DNA from 3 places in the Massilia sp. S19_KUP03_FR1 genome. Region 2 is predicted to be linked to each of the others. Evidence: predicted binding sites of a transcription regulator. Region 2 holds the regulator's gene; each other region holds the start of a gene.
What was found. The regulator LexA, encoded in region 2, represses DNA repair genes until DNA is damaged. The targets are predictions, from matches to a motif close to ACTGTATNNNNATACAGT.

Region 1 (5,509 bases), on a different contig from region 2:
GGGCTGCGTACACGTGGCGGTCGCCCATCTGGGCCTGCTGTTTGATGAAAAACCGGTTCGGCACGACCAGGTGCAAGTGTTCTTTGGCGCGCGTCATGGCCACATATAACAGGCGCCGCTCTTCTTCGATGTCGTCGGCGTGGCCGGTGGCCATATCGGAGGGAATGCAGCCGTCGACGACATTGAGCACGTGCACCGACTTCCACTCCTGCCCCTTGGACGAGTGAATGGTCGACAGGATCAGATAATCTTCGTCCAGCAACGGCGGGCCGGCCCGGTCGCTGGTCGCCTCGGGCGGGTCGAGCGTGATTTCAGCGAGGAAGGTTTCGCGCGAGCCATGGCCGCCAGCCAGTTGTACCAATTGTTCGATGTCGGCGATGCGCACCTGCGCGTCGTCGTGCATGCGTTCCAGGTGCGGCACATACCAGCTTTTGACCAGTTCGATATCGGCCGGCCAGCGCAGGCCCGGCGCCCGCAAGGCGCGGTACAGCGCCACGAAGGCCTGCCAGTCGGCCAGGCTTTTGGTGGGTGCGGTGAAGGCGGCCAGCGCCGCCACCGGCTCGGCACTCTGCCCGACCGCGTCCAGCAGGCGGCTTGCCGTGGCCGGACCGATGCCGGGAATCAGCTGTGCAACGCGAAAGCCAGCCAGGCGGCCGGCCGGATTCTGGGCGAAGCGCAGCACCGCCAGCACATCCTTGATATGCGATGCCTCGAGGAATTTCAGTCCGCCGAATTTGACGAACGGGATATTTCGGCGCATCAGCTCCAGCTCCAGCGCGGCACTGTGGCTGGCTGCCCGGAACAGCACCGCCTGCGACTTCAGGGTCATGCCGGCTTCGCGGTGTTCGAGGATGCGATTGCAGACCCAGCGCGCCTGTTCGGCTTCGTCGGGAATCAACACCAGCTGGGGCAAGGCATTCGATACCTTGTCGGTCCACAGGGTTTTGGCATGACGTTCGCGCGCGCCGGCAATCACCGCATTCGAGGCGTCCAGTATCGGTTGCGTAGAGCGGTAATTGCGGTCCAGCGTGATCTGGCACGCCGGCTGGCTGAACTGCCTGGGAAAATCGAGGATGTTGCGCACCGTGGCGCCGCGGAACGAGTAAATCGACTGGGCATCGTCGCCGACCACCATCACGCCCTGCCCGGTCGGCTTCATACCAATCAGGATGGCGGCCTGCAATTTATTCGTGTCCTGGTATTCGTCGACCAGCACATGGTCGAACAGATTGCCGAGCTCGGGCCCCAGTTCGGGATCGGATGCCATGTCAGACCAGAACAGCAGCAGGTCGTCGTAGTCGAGCACGTTCTGTTCCGCCTTGGCATCGACATACGCGCCAAACAGGGTTTTGAGTTGCGCCTCCCACTCGCTGCACCATGGGAAGGTACTCTGCAACACCAGGTCCAGGGGCTGCTGGCTGTTGACGACGCGTGAATAGATCGCGAGGCAGGTGCCTTTCAATGGAAACCGTTTTTCGGTCTGCGTCAGGCCAATGTCGTGGCGCACCATGCCCATCAAATCTTCCGAGTCGCCGCGGTCGTGGATGGTGAAGGCTTCGTCGAGCCCGATGCGCCCGGCGTACTCGCGCAACAGGCGCGCACCGATGCTATGGAAGGTGCCGGCCCACGGCAGGGTAATGGGCGCCTGCGCGCTGGAGCGGCCGAGGATGCGGTGCAACACATTCCCGGCACGTTGCGTCATTTCATTGGCAGCGCGGCGCGAAAAGGTCAGCAGCAACATGCGCTGGGGATCGGCGCCGTGCGTGATCAGGCGCGCCACGCGGTGTGCCAGCGTGTTGGTCTTGCCGGAACCGGCGCCGGCAATGACCAGCAGCGGTCGCGCCGCGCCGGGTGCGCAGTCAATATCGTGCTCGACGGCAGCGCGCTGCTCGGCGTTCAGGCCGGCGAACGGATCATCGCTGGTGGAAGGAAGGGCAATATCGGGCACAACGGCAGGCATGGCACACTTTGGACGGTGGAGACGAACAACTGTACATTTATCCAGTTGCGAACCGCAAGCTTAATTTGTATCGCCGGCGAAAGGACCACGGCAAGACGCCGGCGCGCCATCACATTCATGGCGAACTCGACTTGATATTGCTCAAGCTAAGTGCCGGTATTTAAAGGACTTTTTGAAATATCCACAGACCGTGTGGATAACTTTGTGGATAAAACCACCCTTGACAGCCCCAAACGCTGGCCTCAGGCGGGTTTCAACAAGATGCCCGTTGTGCAGGCAAAACACGAATCCTTTAAAATCAATGACTTGCAATCTGCCGAACCAAACCGAAAGAATTCTTTTTAAACTTTCCAAGTTAAAATTTCTGTGCATAACAAGACCTTCTGAACGCCGGGAAGTTCCTGAAATGATGTATTTTTTACACTGATATACAGGACCGTGTGGCAACGAACCGTCGAGCACTTCGCAGCGCGACGCCGTGACGCTGCCAGGGGCTGCGCGGCCGCCAGCAGACTCACATATCGTTGCTGCGGCGCCGCTCCGGCTCGAGCAAAACGCGCGCGATCACCTTGGCACCAACGTCACGCGACTTCAGGAATTCGACCGCACTCATGGTATTGCTCGATTGTTGCATCGAAATCCCGCGTTCGACGATGCTGCGCTGGGTTTCGTCATGGCGTGCTTCGGCATGGCCACTCCCGACGAAAACATGGGGATGCAGTTGTGGTTCGATCATTGCAGTTCCTCTCAGTAAAACACTGGGGTGCGTACGCGATGTTCAGGGAGTATCGATCAAGTCGGCGGGAAGTCAATGGCAAGATTCCATCGAAACGTGCAGTTGGCACGATTCACCCAACCCACTGTAACGCAAGCGGCGCGCCATGAGGCGCGCGCCTGACATAAAATTCTTTCCTTACCCACTCTCAAAAATACACAATTACCATGAGTAATTTTCCTGACCCCAAATTGAATCCCGGCGACGAAGCCGAACCCGGTACGCCAGGTGCTGCCGAAGACATCTGCGATGGCTGTTCCGGCAGCGGCAAACTGGCCGACGGCAGCGACTGCCCGGAATGCGGCGGCAGCGGGCGCGTGATGCGCGGCATCGGCGGGGGCTGAGCGCGCTGCTGCATGGACAAGGGCGAACCCGGCGCACATAATGCGAGCATGAGCTCATTGCCGTTCGCACACCTCGCCCCGACGCCTGCCCCCTGCCGTCCCGCTTCGCTGCGCGACCTGTTTTTCGCTTTTACCTGGCTGGCGCTGCAGGGGTTTGGCGGCGTGCTGGTGGTCGTGCAGCGCGAGCTGGTCGAACGCAAACGCTGGCTGAGCCAAGAAGAATTTGTCGAAGACTGGGCCGTTGCACAGGTGCTGCCGGGGCCGAACGTGGTGAACCTGGCGCTGATGTTCGGCGGGCGCATGTTTGGTTTGCCCGGCGCCTTGACGGCGCTGGCTGGCTTGCTGGCCGCGCCGCTGGTCATCGTGCTCCTGCTGGCCATGCTGCATACGCGCTTCGCTGGCTACCCGGCAGTGGAAGGTGCGCTGCGTGGCATGGCGGCGGTATCGGCCGGCCTGATCGGCGCGGTGGGCCTGAAATTGGCGGTGGCGCTGGCCAATAATCCGGTGCCGCTGGCCTGGTCCGTGGCGATCGCCCTGACCGGCTTCATCCTGGTGGCCCTGCTCCATGTACCACTCTGGTATGTCATGGCTGGCCTGGGTGGCCTCGGCTGCGTACTGGCCTGGCGCCGGCTACGCGCATGACGGCGCCCCTGATCGTGCTGGCGTGGGACGACTGGCTCACGCTGTTTTCGCATTTCCTGTTGCTGTCGCTGATGTCGATTGGCGGCGCAATTTCGACGACATCGGAAATGCACCGTTTCCTGGTCGAGCAGCATCATTGGCTCACGCAGGCGCAATTTAACGATTCCATCGCCATCGCCCAGGCCGCACCGGGGCCGAACGTGCTGTTCGTGGCCCTGATGGGCTGGAACGTGGGCATGAACGCCGGCAGCCCGGCCGCCGCCGCGTTGGGGGTGGCCGTGACGATGTGCGGCATCCTGCTCCCTTCCACTTTTCTCACCTATTTCGCCTCGCAGTGGGGCCATCGCAACCGCCACCTGCGCGCCGTGCGTGCATTCAAGCAAGGCATGGCGCCGGTGGTGATCGCGCTGTTGATGGCCACCGCCTGGATCCTCGCCAGTGCGGGTGGCCACGGTCTGGCCGACTGGCGCTTGTGGCTGCTCTCGCTGGTCAGCGGCCTCGTCATCTGGCGCACCAGGCTGCACCTGTTATGGGTGCTGGGCGCCGGCGCGCTGCTGGGCGCCTTGCAACTACTTTAATTTTCCAGGACTTACTATGCCCGAACTGTTGAACGAACACCGCTGCTTCGGCGGCACCCAGCGTTTTTATCGTCACGATGCGCGCGCGATCGGTTTGCCGATGCGCTATTCGGTCTTCATCCCGCCCGTCAAAGCCGGCGTGACCTTGCCGGTGGTCTTTTTCCTGGCCGGCTTGACGTGCACCGAAGAAACCTTCATGGCCAAGGCCGGCGCGCAGCGCATCGCAGCCGAGGAAGGCATCATCCTGGTCACGCCCGACACCAGCCCGCGTGGCGCCAATGTGCCCGGTGAAGACGACGACTGGGATTTTGGTAGTGGCGCCGGCTTTTATGTGGACGCGACCGAGGCGCCGTGGGCCGAGCATTACCGCATGTACAGCTACATCCTCGAATTGCGCGAACTGGTGCTGGCGACGCTGCCGGCCGACCCGGCCCGCTGCGGCATCTTCGGCCACTCGATGGGCGGCCACGGTGCACTGGTGCTGGCACTGCGCAATCCGACGCTGTTCCGCTCGGTCTCAGCACTGGCGCCGATTGCCGCACCAATCCTGAGTCCATGGGGCAAAAAAGCCTTCAGCGGCTACCTTGGCGTCGACCAGGACCGCTGGCGCGCCTATGACGCCAGCGTGCTGATGGCGGCGTCGCAGCAGCCGTTTTCAGAGATCCTGATCGACCAAGGCGAGGCCGACAAATTCCTGGCCGAGCAGCTTTTCCCCGATGTGTTTGCGGCAGCCTGTGAGCGGGTCGGACAGCCGCTGGACTTGCGCCGACATGAAGGTTATGACCACGGCTACTATTTTATTTCGACCTTCGTGGCCGATCACCTGCGGTTTCATCGGCGGCAACTGGGTTAAGTGCCTATCCCGGTAGGTAGGAGGAAGCGGATGCCGATGCATGGCGAGTGTGGGCAAGGCGAGAGGAGGACGCATGGCTAGCCATGCTACGACGAGCAACGCAGTCCGCGCTCGTCAGGCGCGGCAGCAGCGACTCCGCACTACTGGGATAGGCACTAAGTGCTGGAATGGATCGTTCAACGGCCCAGAAGTTGATGTCGATTTATGACTGCCTGAGAGCCAGGCAAGACCTGGCCCGTACTGATGAGGTACGGGCTTAACCCCTGGCGCACCAGCCCGGTTTAGTTGTTCCTACATTTTTACACTGCCTGGGCCGGACGCGGTACGCTGCAAGAGCGCCTCCTCCAGGCGCGGCAT
Region 2 (5,509 bases):
CGCCGCTTGCACGACCTGGGTGTAGGTGCTGACGACAAACAGCGTCGTCTTCGGATTCAATGCGTTGGTCAGAAAACCATTACTGAGCAATGTAATGGGCGATACCGTGCTGTCGGCGTGCAGGTCGATGGTCAGTTTCGATTGATTGGAAAACGTCTTCCATCCGATGACGATCAAATACAGGGCGCCGGCTATTTTAATCACGGTGAATAACCAGGGTGAATGCGCGCTGATCAAAGCAATGCCAAATATCGTGTAAAACACATGGACCTGCACACCGAGCGCGATGCCGAGCGCGGCAAGCAGCCCGGCATTGCGGCCATACAGATAGCTGTTTCGCGTCACCATCGCGAAATCCGGACCCGGACTGATGGTGGCCAGGATAGTAATCAGTGCAACAGCAACGAGCTCGGTCATGGTTCTTTCCTTCGTTAGTAGTGGCAATTGCGCGCGCCCCGCCGATACAATTTCGGGGAATCTTTCTGGCGACAAATTATGGATATAATGCCGGGGGCTGAATAGCGATGTATCGTCTCCATAACGCGTGAGAAAAACTGACGGATGGCCAGGCAAATACCGCTCAACACACTGCGTTTTTTTGAAGCCGCCGCCAGGCTTGGCAGTTTCGTCAAAGCCGCCCACGAGCTGAACCTGACGCATGGCGCGGTCAGTCGCCAGATCCGCCTGCTCGAACAGACCTTGGGCATTGCATTGTTCGAGCGCCGCAACCGGGGCGTGTTTTTGACGGCGCAGGGCGAGCGCTTGCGCGCCGTGACCGAGGACGCGTTCGAACGGATCGACGCGACCGTGCAGGCATTGCGTGAGCCTGCGCGGCAGGCGCCCTTGGTGGTGTCATGCGAACCGACGATTTCGATGAAATGGCTGATACCGCGGCTGGGTGATTTTGCGCGGCGCTATCCGGAGGTGCCGCTGCACATCTTTGCGTCGGGTGGCCCGGTGGCGTTTCAGCGCGACGGGGTCGACGTGGCCTTGCGCCGCAACGACTTTCATTGGAGCGCGGAGCTGCATGCGGAAAAGGTGTGCGATGAATGGGTGGGACCGGTCTGCGCGCCGACGCTGCTGAAACGGCGCCAGCTCGATCTGCCCGCGCAAAAAATCCTGCACACGGCGTCGCGCAAGAGCGCCTGGCCAAACTGGCGCAGCGTCAGCGCCACGAGCGCCAGCCATAGCGGCAGCCAGACCTACGAGCATTTCTATCTGTCGCTGCAAGCTGCCTGTGCCGGTCTGGGCGTGGCGATCGGCTCGGTCTTCATGACGCAGGAAGAGATTGGCAGCGCACGCCTGGTTGCGCCGTTCGGCTTCATGCGCGACGGGTCCGCGTACTTCCTGCTGTCGTCGCGACCGTTCGAGACCGATCCGCGCCGCGTCGCTTTCCTGGCATGGCTACGCCAGCAAATGCACTATTTGCCGGCCTGATGTGGCGCGTGATTCACTGGCCGACTTCGGTGATGCCTTCACGGACATCAAGCGTAGAAGCTGTCTGGATGGCGCCAGCCTGGCAGCTCGCTGATGCGCTGGATCCATCCGGCCACATGCAGCGGCAGCGCGACCTGTGCCTGGTCAGCCCAGAACAGGTAGGCGCTCATCGACAGGTCGACGATGGTCGGCGCGGCGCCGAGGATAAAATCCCGGCCATCCGCCAGTTCGATATCCATGCGTGAAATATCTGCATTGCAACGCTCGCGCAGCATCGCCATAACCGCCGCATCGACGCCGCCGCCGCGCACTGCGTGCCGCAGGTTCGGTAGGGAAAAGCCGATCCGGTTTGCTTCCCAGAACAGCCACTGGCTTACGCCATCCTGCAAGGCGGCAGTCTCGCCTTCCAGTACGCCGCTGTGCGCCGCCAGGTGCAGCAGGACCGCATTCGACTGGGCGTAAATGCGCCCGTTGTGCAACAACACCGGCACTTCGCCATGTGGCGATAAATTGCGAAACGCCTGGGGCCGCGCGGCGCGCGCCTGGCTCAGGTCGATCTCGTGAAATGTGTACGGCAACTGCGCCATTTCCAGCAACACGCGCACCTTGAAGGCATGGCCCGATGCGCGTGCGCCGTAGAGCGTGATGTCGTCACGCACGCCTCAGTTCCAGCTGCGCATTAGCCCTACAGCAAGCCCTTCCAGCGCGAACTCGTCTTCCGGGTCAACCCGGATGATTTTGAAGTCGGGGTTCTCCGGCAGCAGCTCGACCAGGGAACCCGTCTTGCGGTAACGCTTGACGGTGACGTCGTCACCGATGCGCGCCACGACGATCTGGCCGTTCTTGGCACTGTCGACTTTTTTGACCGCCAGCAAATCGCCGTCCATGATGCCGGCGTCGCGCATCGACCAGCCGCGTACCTTCAGCAGGAAGTCGGGTTTGGCCGCGAACATGGCTGGATCGACGTTGTAGGTCGCCTCCACATGTTCCTGGGCCAGGATGGGCGAACCGGCGGCCACGCGCCCGACCAGCGGCAGCGCCATCATGATGGCGGCAGGGACGATCGCGACCGTTTCCACGGAAGCGCCGATCAGGCGGATGCCGCGCGAGGTGCCGGGGGCGATTTCGATCGCGCCCTTGCGGGCCAGCGCTTGCAGGTGTTCTTCGGCCGCGTTGGCCGATTTGAAGCCCAGTTCACGGGCGATCTCGGCGCGGGTCGGGGGAAAGCCGGTGTTTTCGATGGCTTCGCGGATCAAATTCAGAATTTGTTCCTGCCGTGCAGTGAGCTTGATCATGGGGCTAAAGACTGGTTATATGGACAGACTGTATTTTTGTACAGTATTTCGGGCAATGCAAGGGAATTCGTGGCTTTTTTTCACACTCTGTGCAATAAACGGTTTCCACCGTCACCCCCGCGCAGGCGGGGTCCTATAACACGCTGCCGAAGTCACACAGTTGATGGCTTCCGGCGGCATGCTATGGGTCCTCGCCTGCGCGAGGATGACGTGCTGAGGCAGGTTGCCGAAGGATATTGTGCAACATCATCACTAGCCCAAAGTCCCCATCCGGGTTATAATCGCCGGCTTTCCCTTCCCACACTCGTCTTGACGCCGAGGTGGGCATTTGTTTAAACGTCCTCAAGGAGTACTGAATGCGTCACTATGAAATCGTTTTTATTGTCCACCCGGACCAAAGCGAGCAAGTCCCGGCGATGATCGAACGTTATAAGGCCAGCGTCACTGCACGCGGCGGTAACATTCACCGCGTCGAAGACTGGGGCCGTCGTCAGATGGCTTACTCGATCCAGAAGCTGCCTAAAGCGCACTACATCTGCCTGAACATCGAATGCGACAACGACACCCTGGTCGAGTTGGAAACCGCCTTCAAATTCAATGATGCCGTGCTGCGCCACCTGACCGTCAAACTGAAGAAAGCCGAAACGGCTCCTTCGCCGATGATGAAGTCGGTACAGCGTGAAGACGCAGCCAAGAGCCACCGCTCGGAATCGGCACCAGCCGCAGCAGCCCCGGCTCCTGTCGCAGCGCCGGCGCCAGCCGCAGCGTAATTCAAGCAGCAATCTCGTAGCAAGGCAGTGAACCAGCTTCAGTTTGTAGCCACCATTTTAGAGCGCGACGTATTGCGTTATACCCCGGCCGGCGTGCCCATCGTGTCCGCCACCCTGTCGCACAGTTCGCAACAGGTCGAAGCAGGGGTGGAACGACTGGTCGAGTTTGAAATGGCAGCGTTGGCCGCAGGGGAAATATCCGGGCGGTTTTCACGGGCTGAATTGGGCGCAGTGCATCAGTTCACGGGATTTGTAGCAAAGAAGAATCGCAGCAGCAAAGCCCTGGTGTTTCACATCATTGATTTCAGTGCCGCCGCCTGATTAAACTGGCGACGCATCATTTAGATACAGGAGCCTCAAATGGCATTCGGTAAAAAGTTCGACAAAAACAAGCTCAAGCTCAAAGAGAAGCGCAAACAACAGAACCCACTGTTCAAGCGTAAGAAATTCTGCCGCTTCACCGCAGCAAACGTGGAACAAGTTGACTACAAAGACGTCGACACCCTGAAAGACTTCGTCCAGGAAAATGGCAAGATCATGCCAGCCCGCCTGACCGGCACCAAGGCGCACTACCAGCGCCAGGTTGACACCGCCATCAAGCGCGCTCGCTACCTCGCGCTGCTGCCTTACACCGATCTGCACCACGCTTAATATCGGCAACGATATTTAGCCAAGTCAGATAATCCTGGAGAGAACTATGCAAATCATTCTGTTAGAAAAAGTAGTCAACGTCGGCAACCTGGGCGACGTCGTGAAAGTCAAGGACGGTTACGCACGTAACTTCCTGATCCCACAACGCATGGCCCGCCGCGCCACCGCATCGGCTGTTGCCGAATTCGAAGTCAAGCGCGCCGAGTTGGAAAAAGTCGCCGCTGCAAAACTGAGCGCGTCGCAAGCCGAAGGCGAAAAACTGAGCGGCATGACTGTCACCATCGGCCAAAAAGCCGGCGTTGATGGCCGTCTGTTCGGTTCGGTCACCAACTCCGACATCGCTGAAGCGTTGACGAAGCAAGGTTTCGCTGTCGAAAAAGCGCAAGTGCGTCTGCCAACCGGTCCGTTGAAGACCACTGGCGAGCACCCGGTTGCAGTTGCTCTGCACACCGACGTGGTTGTTGAAATCACCATCGCTGTCGTGGGCGAGCAAGCGTAAGCTTGTTTCACACGCAGTAGCGAAGAAGCCGGGCTTGCCCGGCTTTTTTTCGCTCTGCGATTCGCGGCCATTGCCAATTAGTTACCTTCTTCTCAGCAATTATCTCGCGATTGCGACTTCGGTCTACCCGGAGGCGGTATAATGCCGCCCATGAACGCCCCCGCAGATCCGCAAGTCGATTCCCTCCGCATTCCACCGCATTCGATTGAAGCCGAACAATCCGTTATAGGAGGTTTGCTTCGCGATAATGCAGCGTGGGACCGTATCGCCGACTTCATGCACGCCGATGATTTCTACCGTTACGACCACCGCATCATCTTCGAACAAGTCATTCGCCTGATCAACGGCGGCAAACCGGCCGACGTGATCACCGTGTACGAAGCGCTGACCCAACTCGGCAAGTCCGAAGAAGTGGGCGGGCTGCAATACCTGAACGCGATGGCGCAAAATACGCCGTCGGCGGCGAATATCCGCCGCTATGCCGAGATCGTGCGCGACCGCGGCATCCTGCGCAAACTGATCACGGTGGCCGACGAAATTTCCGGCAACGCGTTCAATCCGCAGGGCAAAGAGGTCAAGGAAATGCTGGACGAGGCGGAATCGAAGATCTTCGCCATCGCCGAGCAGGGCTCGCGCGGCGCCCAGGGCTGGATTCCGGTGCAGCCGCTGCTGACCCAAGTGGTCGAGCGTATCGACGAGCTCTACAGTCGCGACAACCAGAGTGAAATCACCGGTGTGCCGACCGGCTTCATCGACCTCGACCGCATGACCTCGGGCCTGCAGCCGGGCGACCTGGTCATCGTCGCGGGCCGTCCATCGATGGGTAAAACCGCTTTCTCGCTCAATATCGGCGAAAA
Region 3 (5,509 bases), on a different contig from region 2:
AAAAATCCTGTGCCATGCGCACCAGCGCGTCGTACACCGACTGGTCGCCGTGCGGGTGCAGTTTACCGAGTACGTCGCCGACCACGGTGGCCGATTTGCGTGGCTTCGAGGTACTCGACAAGCCCAGCTCGTTCATCGAAAACAGGATGCGGCGCTGCACCGGCTTCTGACCGTCGGAGACGTCCGGCAGGGCGCGGCCCTTGACCACCGAGACGGCGTAATCAAGGTAGGCGCGCTCGGCGAACGTGGACAGGGTCAGCGTTTCGGCGTCGTCTGGCGGCGGTGGCGGGGGTGAGGCTTGGTCAAACAGGTTGGATTGGGACATGGTTCAATTCGTTTTTTGTGAGCGGTAGCGTTAAATATCCGCTTCGGTTTCGTTGCCGTGTTCTTCGATCCAGGCACGGCGCGCCGCAGCCTCGCCTTTGCCCATCAGCATATTGAAACGTGCCGACGCATCGCCCTGGGAAAAATCGCCCAGTTTCACGGGCAGCAGGCGGCGCGTATCCGGATTCATCGTGGTTTCCCACAATTGTTCCGCGTTCATCTCGCCCAGACCTTTAAAGCGCGAAATGCTCCAGGCGCCATCCTTGACGCCGTCTTTTTTGAGCTTGTCTTCGATGGCGATCAGTTCGCCCGCGTCGAGCGCGTACAGCTTCTGGATCGGCTTCTTGCCACGCGCCGGCGCGTCGACCCGGAACAGCGGCGGACGGGCGATGCAGATATGGCCGTGTTCGAACAGGGCCGGGAAATGTTTGAAAAACAGCGTGAGCAACAAGACCTGGATGTGCGAACCGTCCACGTCCGCATCCGACAGGATGCAGATTTTGCCGTAGCGCAGGTTGGACAGGTCGGGCGAGTCGCCGTACCCGTGCGGATCGACGCCGATGGCCACCGAAATATCATGGATCTCGTTGTTGGCAAACAGGCGGTCGCGGTCTGTTTCCCAGGAGTTCAGCACCTTGCCGCGCAGCGGCAAAATGGCCTGGTATTCCTTGTCGCGGCCCATCTTGGCGGAGCCGCCGGCCGAGTCGCCCTCGACCAGGAACAGTTCATTGCGGGTGATGTCGGTCGATTCGCAATCGGTCAATTTACCTGGCAACACCGCCACGCCGGACGATTTTTTCTTTTCGACTTTTTGCAGCGAGCGCAGGCGCGATTGGGCTTGCTTGATGACCAGGTCGGCCAGCTTGCGGCCGTAGTCGACGTGCTGGTTCAGCCACAGTTCCAGCGGCGGCTTGGTGAAGGTCGAGACCAGTTTCACGGCGTCGCGCGAATTGAGGCGTTCCTTGATCTGACCCTGGAATTGCGGGTCCAGCACCTTGGCCGAGAGCACGAAGGAGACACGCGCAAACACGTCTTCCGGCATCAACTTGACGCCTTTCGGCAGCAGCGAATGCATGTCGATGAAATTTTTGACGGCGCCGTAGAGGCCGTCGCGCAGGCCCGATTCGTGGGTGCCGCCGTTGGGCGTCGGGATCAGGTTGACGTAACTTTCACGCGTGACGCCGCCATTTTCGGTCCACGCCACCACCCAGGCCGCGCCTTCGCCTTCGGCAAAGCCGTCGTCGCCGTTCGAGTATTGCGCGCCTTCGAACAGGGGGATCAGTGTGTCGCCGTCGGAGTGTTGCGCCAGCATCTCGTTGAGGTAGCCGCGCAGGCCTTCGTCGTATTTCCAGGTCTGCACGTCGCCGGTTTTGGCGTTGGTCAGCGTGACGGTGACGCCCGGCAGCAGCACGGCTTTCGAGCGCAATAATCTCTGCAGTTCAGTGGCGGAGATCAGCGGCGAATCGAAATACTTCGGATTCGGCCAGGCGGTGACGCGGGTACCCGATTTTTTGCCGCCGCGCGGCGCCAGTTCCGACGCCAGCGGTTCGATCACGTCGCCATCGGCAAACGCCATGTGGTGGAAACCGTTGCCGGCCTCATCCTTGCGCCAGACCGAAATTTCCAGGCGCGACGACAGCGCATTGGTGACCGACACGCCAACACCGTGCAAGCCGCCCGAGAATGCATAAGCGCCGCCCGAACCCTTGTCGAATTTGCCGCCCGCGTGCAGGCGCGTGAAGACGATCTCCACGACCGGCACGCCTTCTTCAGGGTGGATGCCGACAGGAATGCCGCGGCCGTCGTCTTCGACCGTGATCGAGCCGTCAGCGTTGATCGTCACGCCGATGTTGTTGCAGTGGCCTCCCAGCGCCTCGTCGGAGGCGTTGTCGATCACTTCCTGAATGATGTGCAAGGGATTTTCCGTGCGGGTGTACATGCCCGGACGTTGCTTGACGGGTTCCAGTCCCTTCAGGACGCGGATGGATGATTCGCTGTAATCGGATGCGGGTTTTTTGGTGGCCATGCCTGAACTTTATGAAATTACTTGCTTGCGTGAGCCCAGCCTGCTGCGGGTGGCACGGGTGGACTGCGACCGATACTGTACGCCTGTACAGTGTTTATCGCAAATCCATTGTGTCTGCCTGCGCCGGCTTGCAGAGCTCTCTTTCCGGCATTCTATCTTTGAGCCATGGCAAATAGAAGGAAAGAGTTTTTGCTCCTTGCATGCAGGCGCGATCGTGACTAGATTACAGGCAAGGCATTTTCCCGTAATTCACCAGGCATGGTTGTTCACATGGCAAGTAACACTCCCTATACCGTGCGTCTGCTCGGCTTCGCCCCGGATGAACGGTCGCATCTTGACGCTTTGCTGGCGCATGGTCCGGACGGCGGCCCGTCCTATATCTGTCTGGCTGAGGACAGCCTGCACGAACCGGATTTTTATATCGCTGACGGCGATGCCCCGGCCGGTCTGGCAGCGCTGACGCGCGCCAATCCGGGCCCGGTGCAACCCGCCATGGTGGTGGCGCGCACCCCGGCGCCGCTGCCGTTCCCGCGCATTTCGCGTCCCCTCCAGCGCGGCCAGCTGCACGAAATGATGGCCGAGATGGTGGGCCGGCGCGCGCAGGCGCTGGCACTGCTGCGCGATTGCGAGCGCCACCTGGCCCCCGAGCGGCGCCGCCATCCGCGCATCGAGACGCCGCGCAGCGAGGCGTGGCGGCAGCGGCGCCAGGCCACGCCGTCCGGGGCGGTGCTGATACTCGACAACCGCGGCGCGTTTCGCGACCACGTGGCCAAGTTGCTGGGCGCGCGGCGCATGGCGATCGAGTGGACCGACAGTGCGCCGGTGGCCTTGCGCCTGTGTGACGAAACGCCGGTATCGCTGGTGATGATCAATACCGGCCTTGCCGGGGTCGATCCGTATGCCGTGTGCGCCGCGATCAAGGCGCAGGAAGGATCGTTGCGCACGGCCGTGGTGCTGCTGTGCGGGGTGGCGTTCCGCTTCGACAGCGCGCGCGGGCGCGATTGCGGCTTGCGCGGCGTGCTCGACAAGCCGGTCGGGGACCGCGACCTGGTGGCAGTGCTGAACCGCTTGCTCGGTTAATGCCCGCGCCGGTGTCTTATTTACTCAGCACCCGCATGGCCCGCTCCAGGCCTTCTATCGTCACCGGAAACATGCGATTGTTCATCAACTGCCTGATCATCGCCACCGACTGCCGGTACTGCCACACGCCTTCCGGCTCGGGATTGAGCCAGGCAAACTTCGGAAACGCGTGACAAAAGCGCGCCAGCCATTCGGCCCCGGCTTCTTCATTGTTGTATTCCACCGAGCCACCCGGCGCCATGACTTCGTACGGGCTCATGGTGGCGTCGCCGACAAAGATCAGGCGCGTGTCGGCCGGATACTTGCGCAAGATATCCCAGGTCGGAAAGCGCTCGGCATGCCGTCTGCGGTTGTTCTTCCAGAGATAATCGTAGACGCAGTTGTGAAAGTAAAAGAACTCCATGTTCTTGAACTCGGTTTTGGCCGCCGAAAACAGCTCCTCGGTGCGGGCGATATGGTCGTCCATCGAGCCGCCCACATCGAGCAGCATCAGCACCTTGATGCGGTTCTTGCGTTCCGGCTGCATGCGTATGTCGAGAAAGCCGGCATTGCTGGCCGTGGCCTGGATGGTCGCGTCCAGCGCCAGTTCATCGTCGGCGCCCTGGCGCGCGAATTTGCGCAGGCGCCGCAAGGCCACCTTCAGGTTGCGCGTGCCCAGTTCGCGCTCGGCGTCGTAATCCTTGTAGCTGCGCTGTTCCCACACCTTGACGGCAGTGCGGTTGCGGCTCTCGCCGCCGATGCGGATGCCTTCCGGATTGGTGCCACCATGCCCGAACGGCGAGGTGCCGCCGGTGCCGATCCATTTATTGCCGCCTTCGTGCTTCTCCTTTTGCTCTTTGAGCAGTTCATTGAGGCGGTCCATCAGCTTGTCGTAGCCGAATTTTTCCAGCGCCGCCTTTTGCTCGGGCGTCAATTCGCGTTCCATGCGTTTCACCAGCCAGTCGAGTGGAATCGACGGGTTCTTGTCGAACACCGCATCGATGCCCTTGAAGTACATGCCGAAGGCGCGGTCGAACTTGTCGAAATGGGCTTCGTCCTTGACCATGGTCAGGCGCGCCAGATAATAGAAATCGTCGAGCGAGGTCGTGATGACGCCCCGGTCCAGCGCTTCGAGCAGGCTGAGAAACTCCCGGATCGTCACCGGGACTTTCGCATCGCGCAGCGTATAAAAGAAATCGATCAGCATGGTTAATCTTGTGCGTGACGGCGTAACTGGTATTCCAACTGCATTTTGACTTCCGGCCATTCGCCGCGCAGCAGGCTGTACATGACCGTATCGCGGATGCTGCCGTCGCGCCGCACGGCGTGGTGGCGAATCACGCCATCCTTTTTTGCGCCCAGCCGTTCGATCGCCTTTTGCGACGCAAAATTAAAATTGTCGGTGCGCCAGCCGACCACGGCGCAGCCGAGGGTGTCGAAGGCGTGCGACAGCAATAACAGTTTGCAGCTGGTGTTCACATGGCTGCGCTGGCGGCTTTTGGCGTACCAGGTCCAGCCGATTTCGACGCGGTCGACCAGCGGCAAAATGTCGTGATAGCTGGTGCTGCCGATGACCTCACCGCTGGCCGCGTCGAGGACGGCAAAGGCGACCCGGTCCGGCATGTCCAGCGCACGCTGGATATAGGCTTCGACGTCCTGCGGTTCCGGCACCGAGGTGATGCGCAACTCCCACAGCTTGCCGTCGGACGCAGCCGCACGCAGGCCGTCTGCGTGGGCCAAAGACAAAGGCGCCAGGCGCACACCGTTCGATTCCAGCGTGACCGGTGCAACCTGGATCATCGGTTGCTCCGCGCCATCTGGATCAAACGCTCGAACAGGTGCACGTCCTGCTCGTTTTTCAGCAGCGCGCCATGCAGCGGCGGCACTACCATGCGCGCGTCCTTGCTGCGCAGCGCGTCAAGCGGAATGTCTTCGGCCAGCAGCAGTTTCAGCCAGTCCAGCAGTTCGGAGGTCGACGGCTTTTTCTTCAGGCCGGGCACATCGCGCACCTCGTAAAAACTTAGCAAAGCCTGGGCCAGCAAGTCCTGTTTCAGGGTGGGATAGTGGACCTTGACGATCTGCTCCATCACGTCCTTGTCG

Region 1: the regulator LexA is predicted to act here: its motif matches at 1,989-2,006, upstream of V6M87_RS12580 (ATP-dependent helicase).
Region 3: the regulator LexA is predicted to act here: its motif matches at 2,425-2,442, upstream of V6M87_RS13845 (DNA topoisomerase IV subunit B).

Annotation. Positions count from the first base shown of each region.
Region 1 covers NZ_JAQQPS010000010.1:32,400-37,908, reverse strand. The annotation lists gene V6M87_RS12580 (ATP-dependent helicase) at 1-1,960, opposite strand, end outside; gene V6M87_RS12575 (hypothetical protein) at 2,165-2,305, shown strand; gene V6M87_RS12570 (hypothetical protein) at 2,475-2,696, opposite strand; gene V6M87_RS12565 (hypothetical protein) at 2,903-3,079, shown strand; gene V6M87_RS12560 (chromate transporter) at 3,128-3,721, shown strand; gene V6M87_RS12555 (chromate transporter) at 3,718-4,299, shown strand; gene fghA (S-formylglutathione hydrolase) at 4,316-5,152, shown strand; gene V6M87_RS12545 (hypothetical protein) at 5,444-5,509, opposite strand, start outside.
Region 2 covers NZ_JAQQPS010000002.1:250,597-256,105, forward strand. The annotation lists gene V6M87_RS02810 (LysE family translocator) at 1-417, opposite strand, end outside; gene V6M87_RS02815 (LysR substrate-binding domain-containing protein) at 562-1,437, shown strand; gene V6M87_RS02820 (glutathione S-transferase family protein) at 1,485-2,096, opposite strand; gene lexA (transcriptional repressor LexA) at 2,100-2,732, opposite strand; gene rpsF (30S ribosomal protein S6) at 3,089-3,502, shown strand; gene priB (primosomal replication protein N) at 3,530-3,823, shown strand; gene rpsR (30S ribosomal protein S18) at 3,863-4,153, shown strand; gene rplI (50S ribosomal protein L9) at 4,200-4,652, shown strand; gene V6M87_RS02850 (replicative DNA helicase) at 4,803-5,509, shown strand, end outside.
Region 3 covers NZ_JAQQPS010000011.1:91,943-97,451, forward strand. The annotation lists gene parC (DNA topoisomerase IV subunit A) at 1-325, opposite strand, end outside; gene V6M87_RS13845 (DNA topoisomerase IV subunit B) at 356-2,350, opposite strand; gene V6M87_RS13850 (response regulator) at 2,621-3,430, shown strand; gene V6M87_RS13855 (vWA domain-containing protein) at 3,447-4,616, opposite strand; gene V6M87_RS13860 (GNAT family N-acetyltransferase) at 4,619-5,209, opposite strand; gene V6M87_RS13865 (AAA family ATPase) at 5,206-5,509, opposite strand, start outside.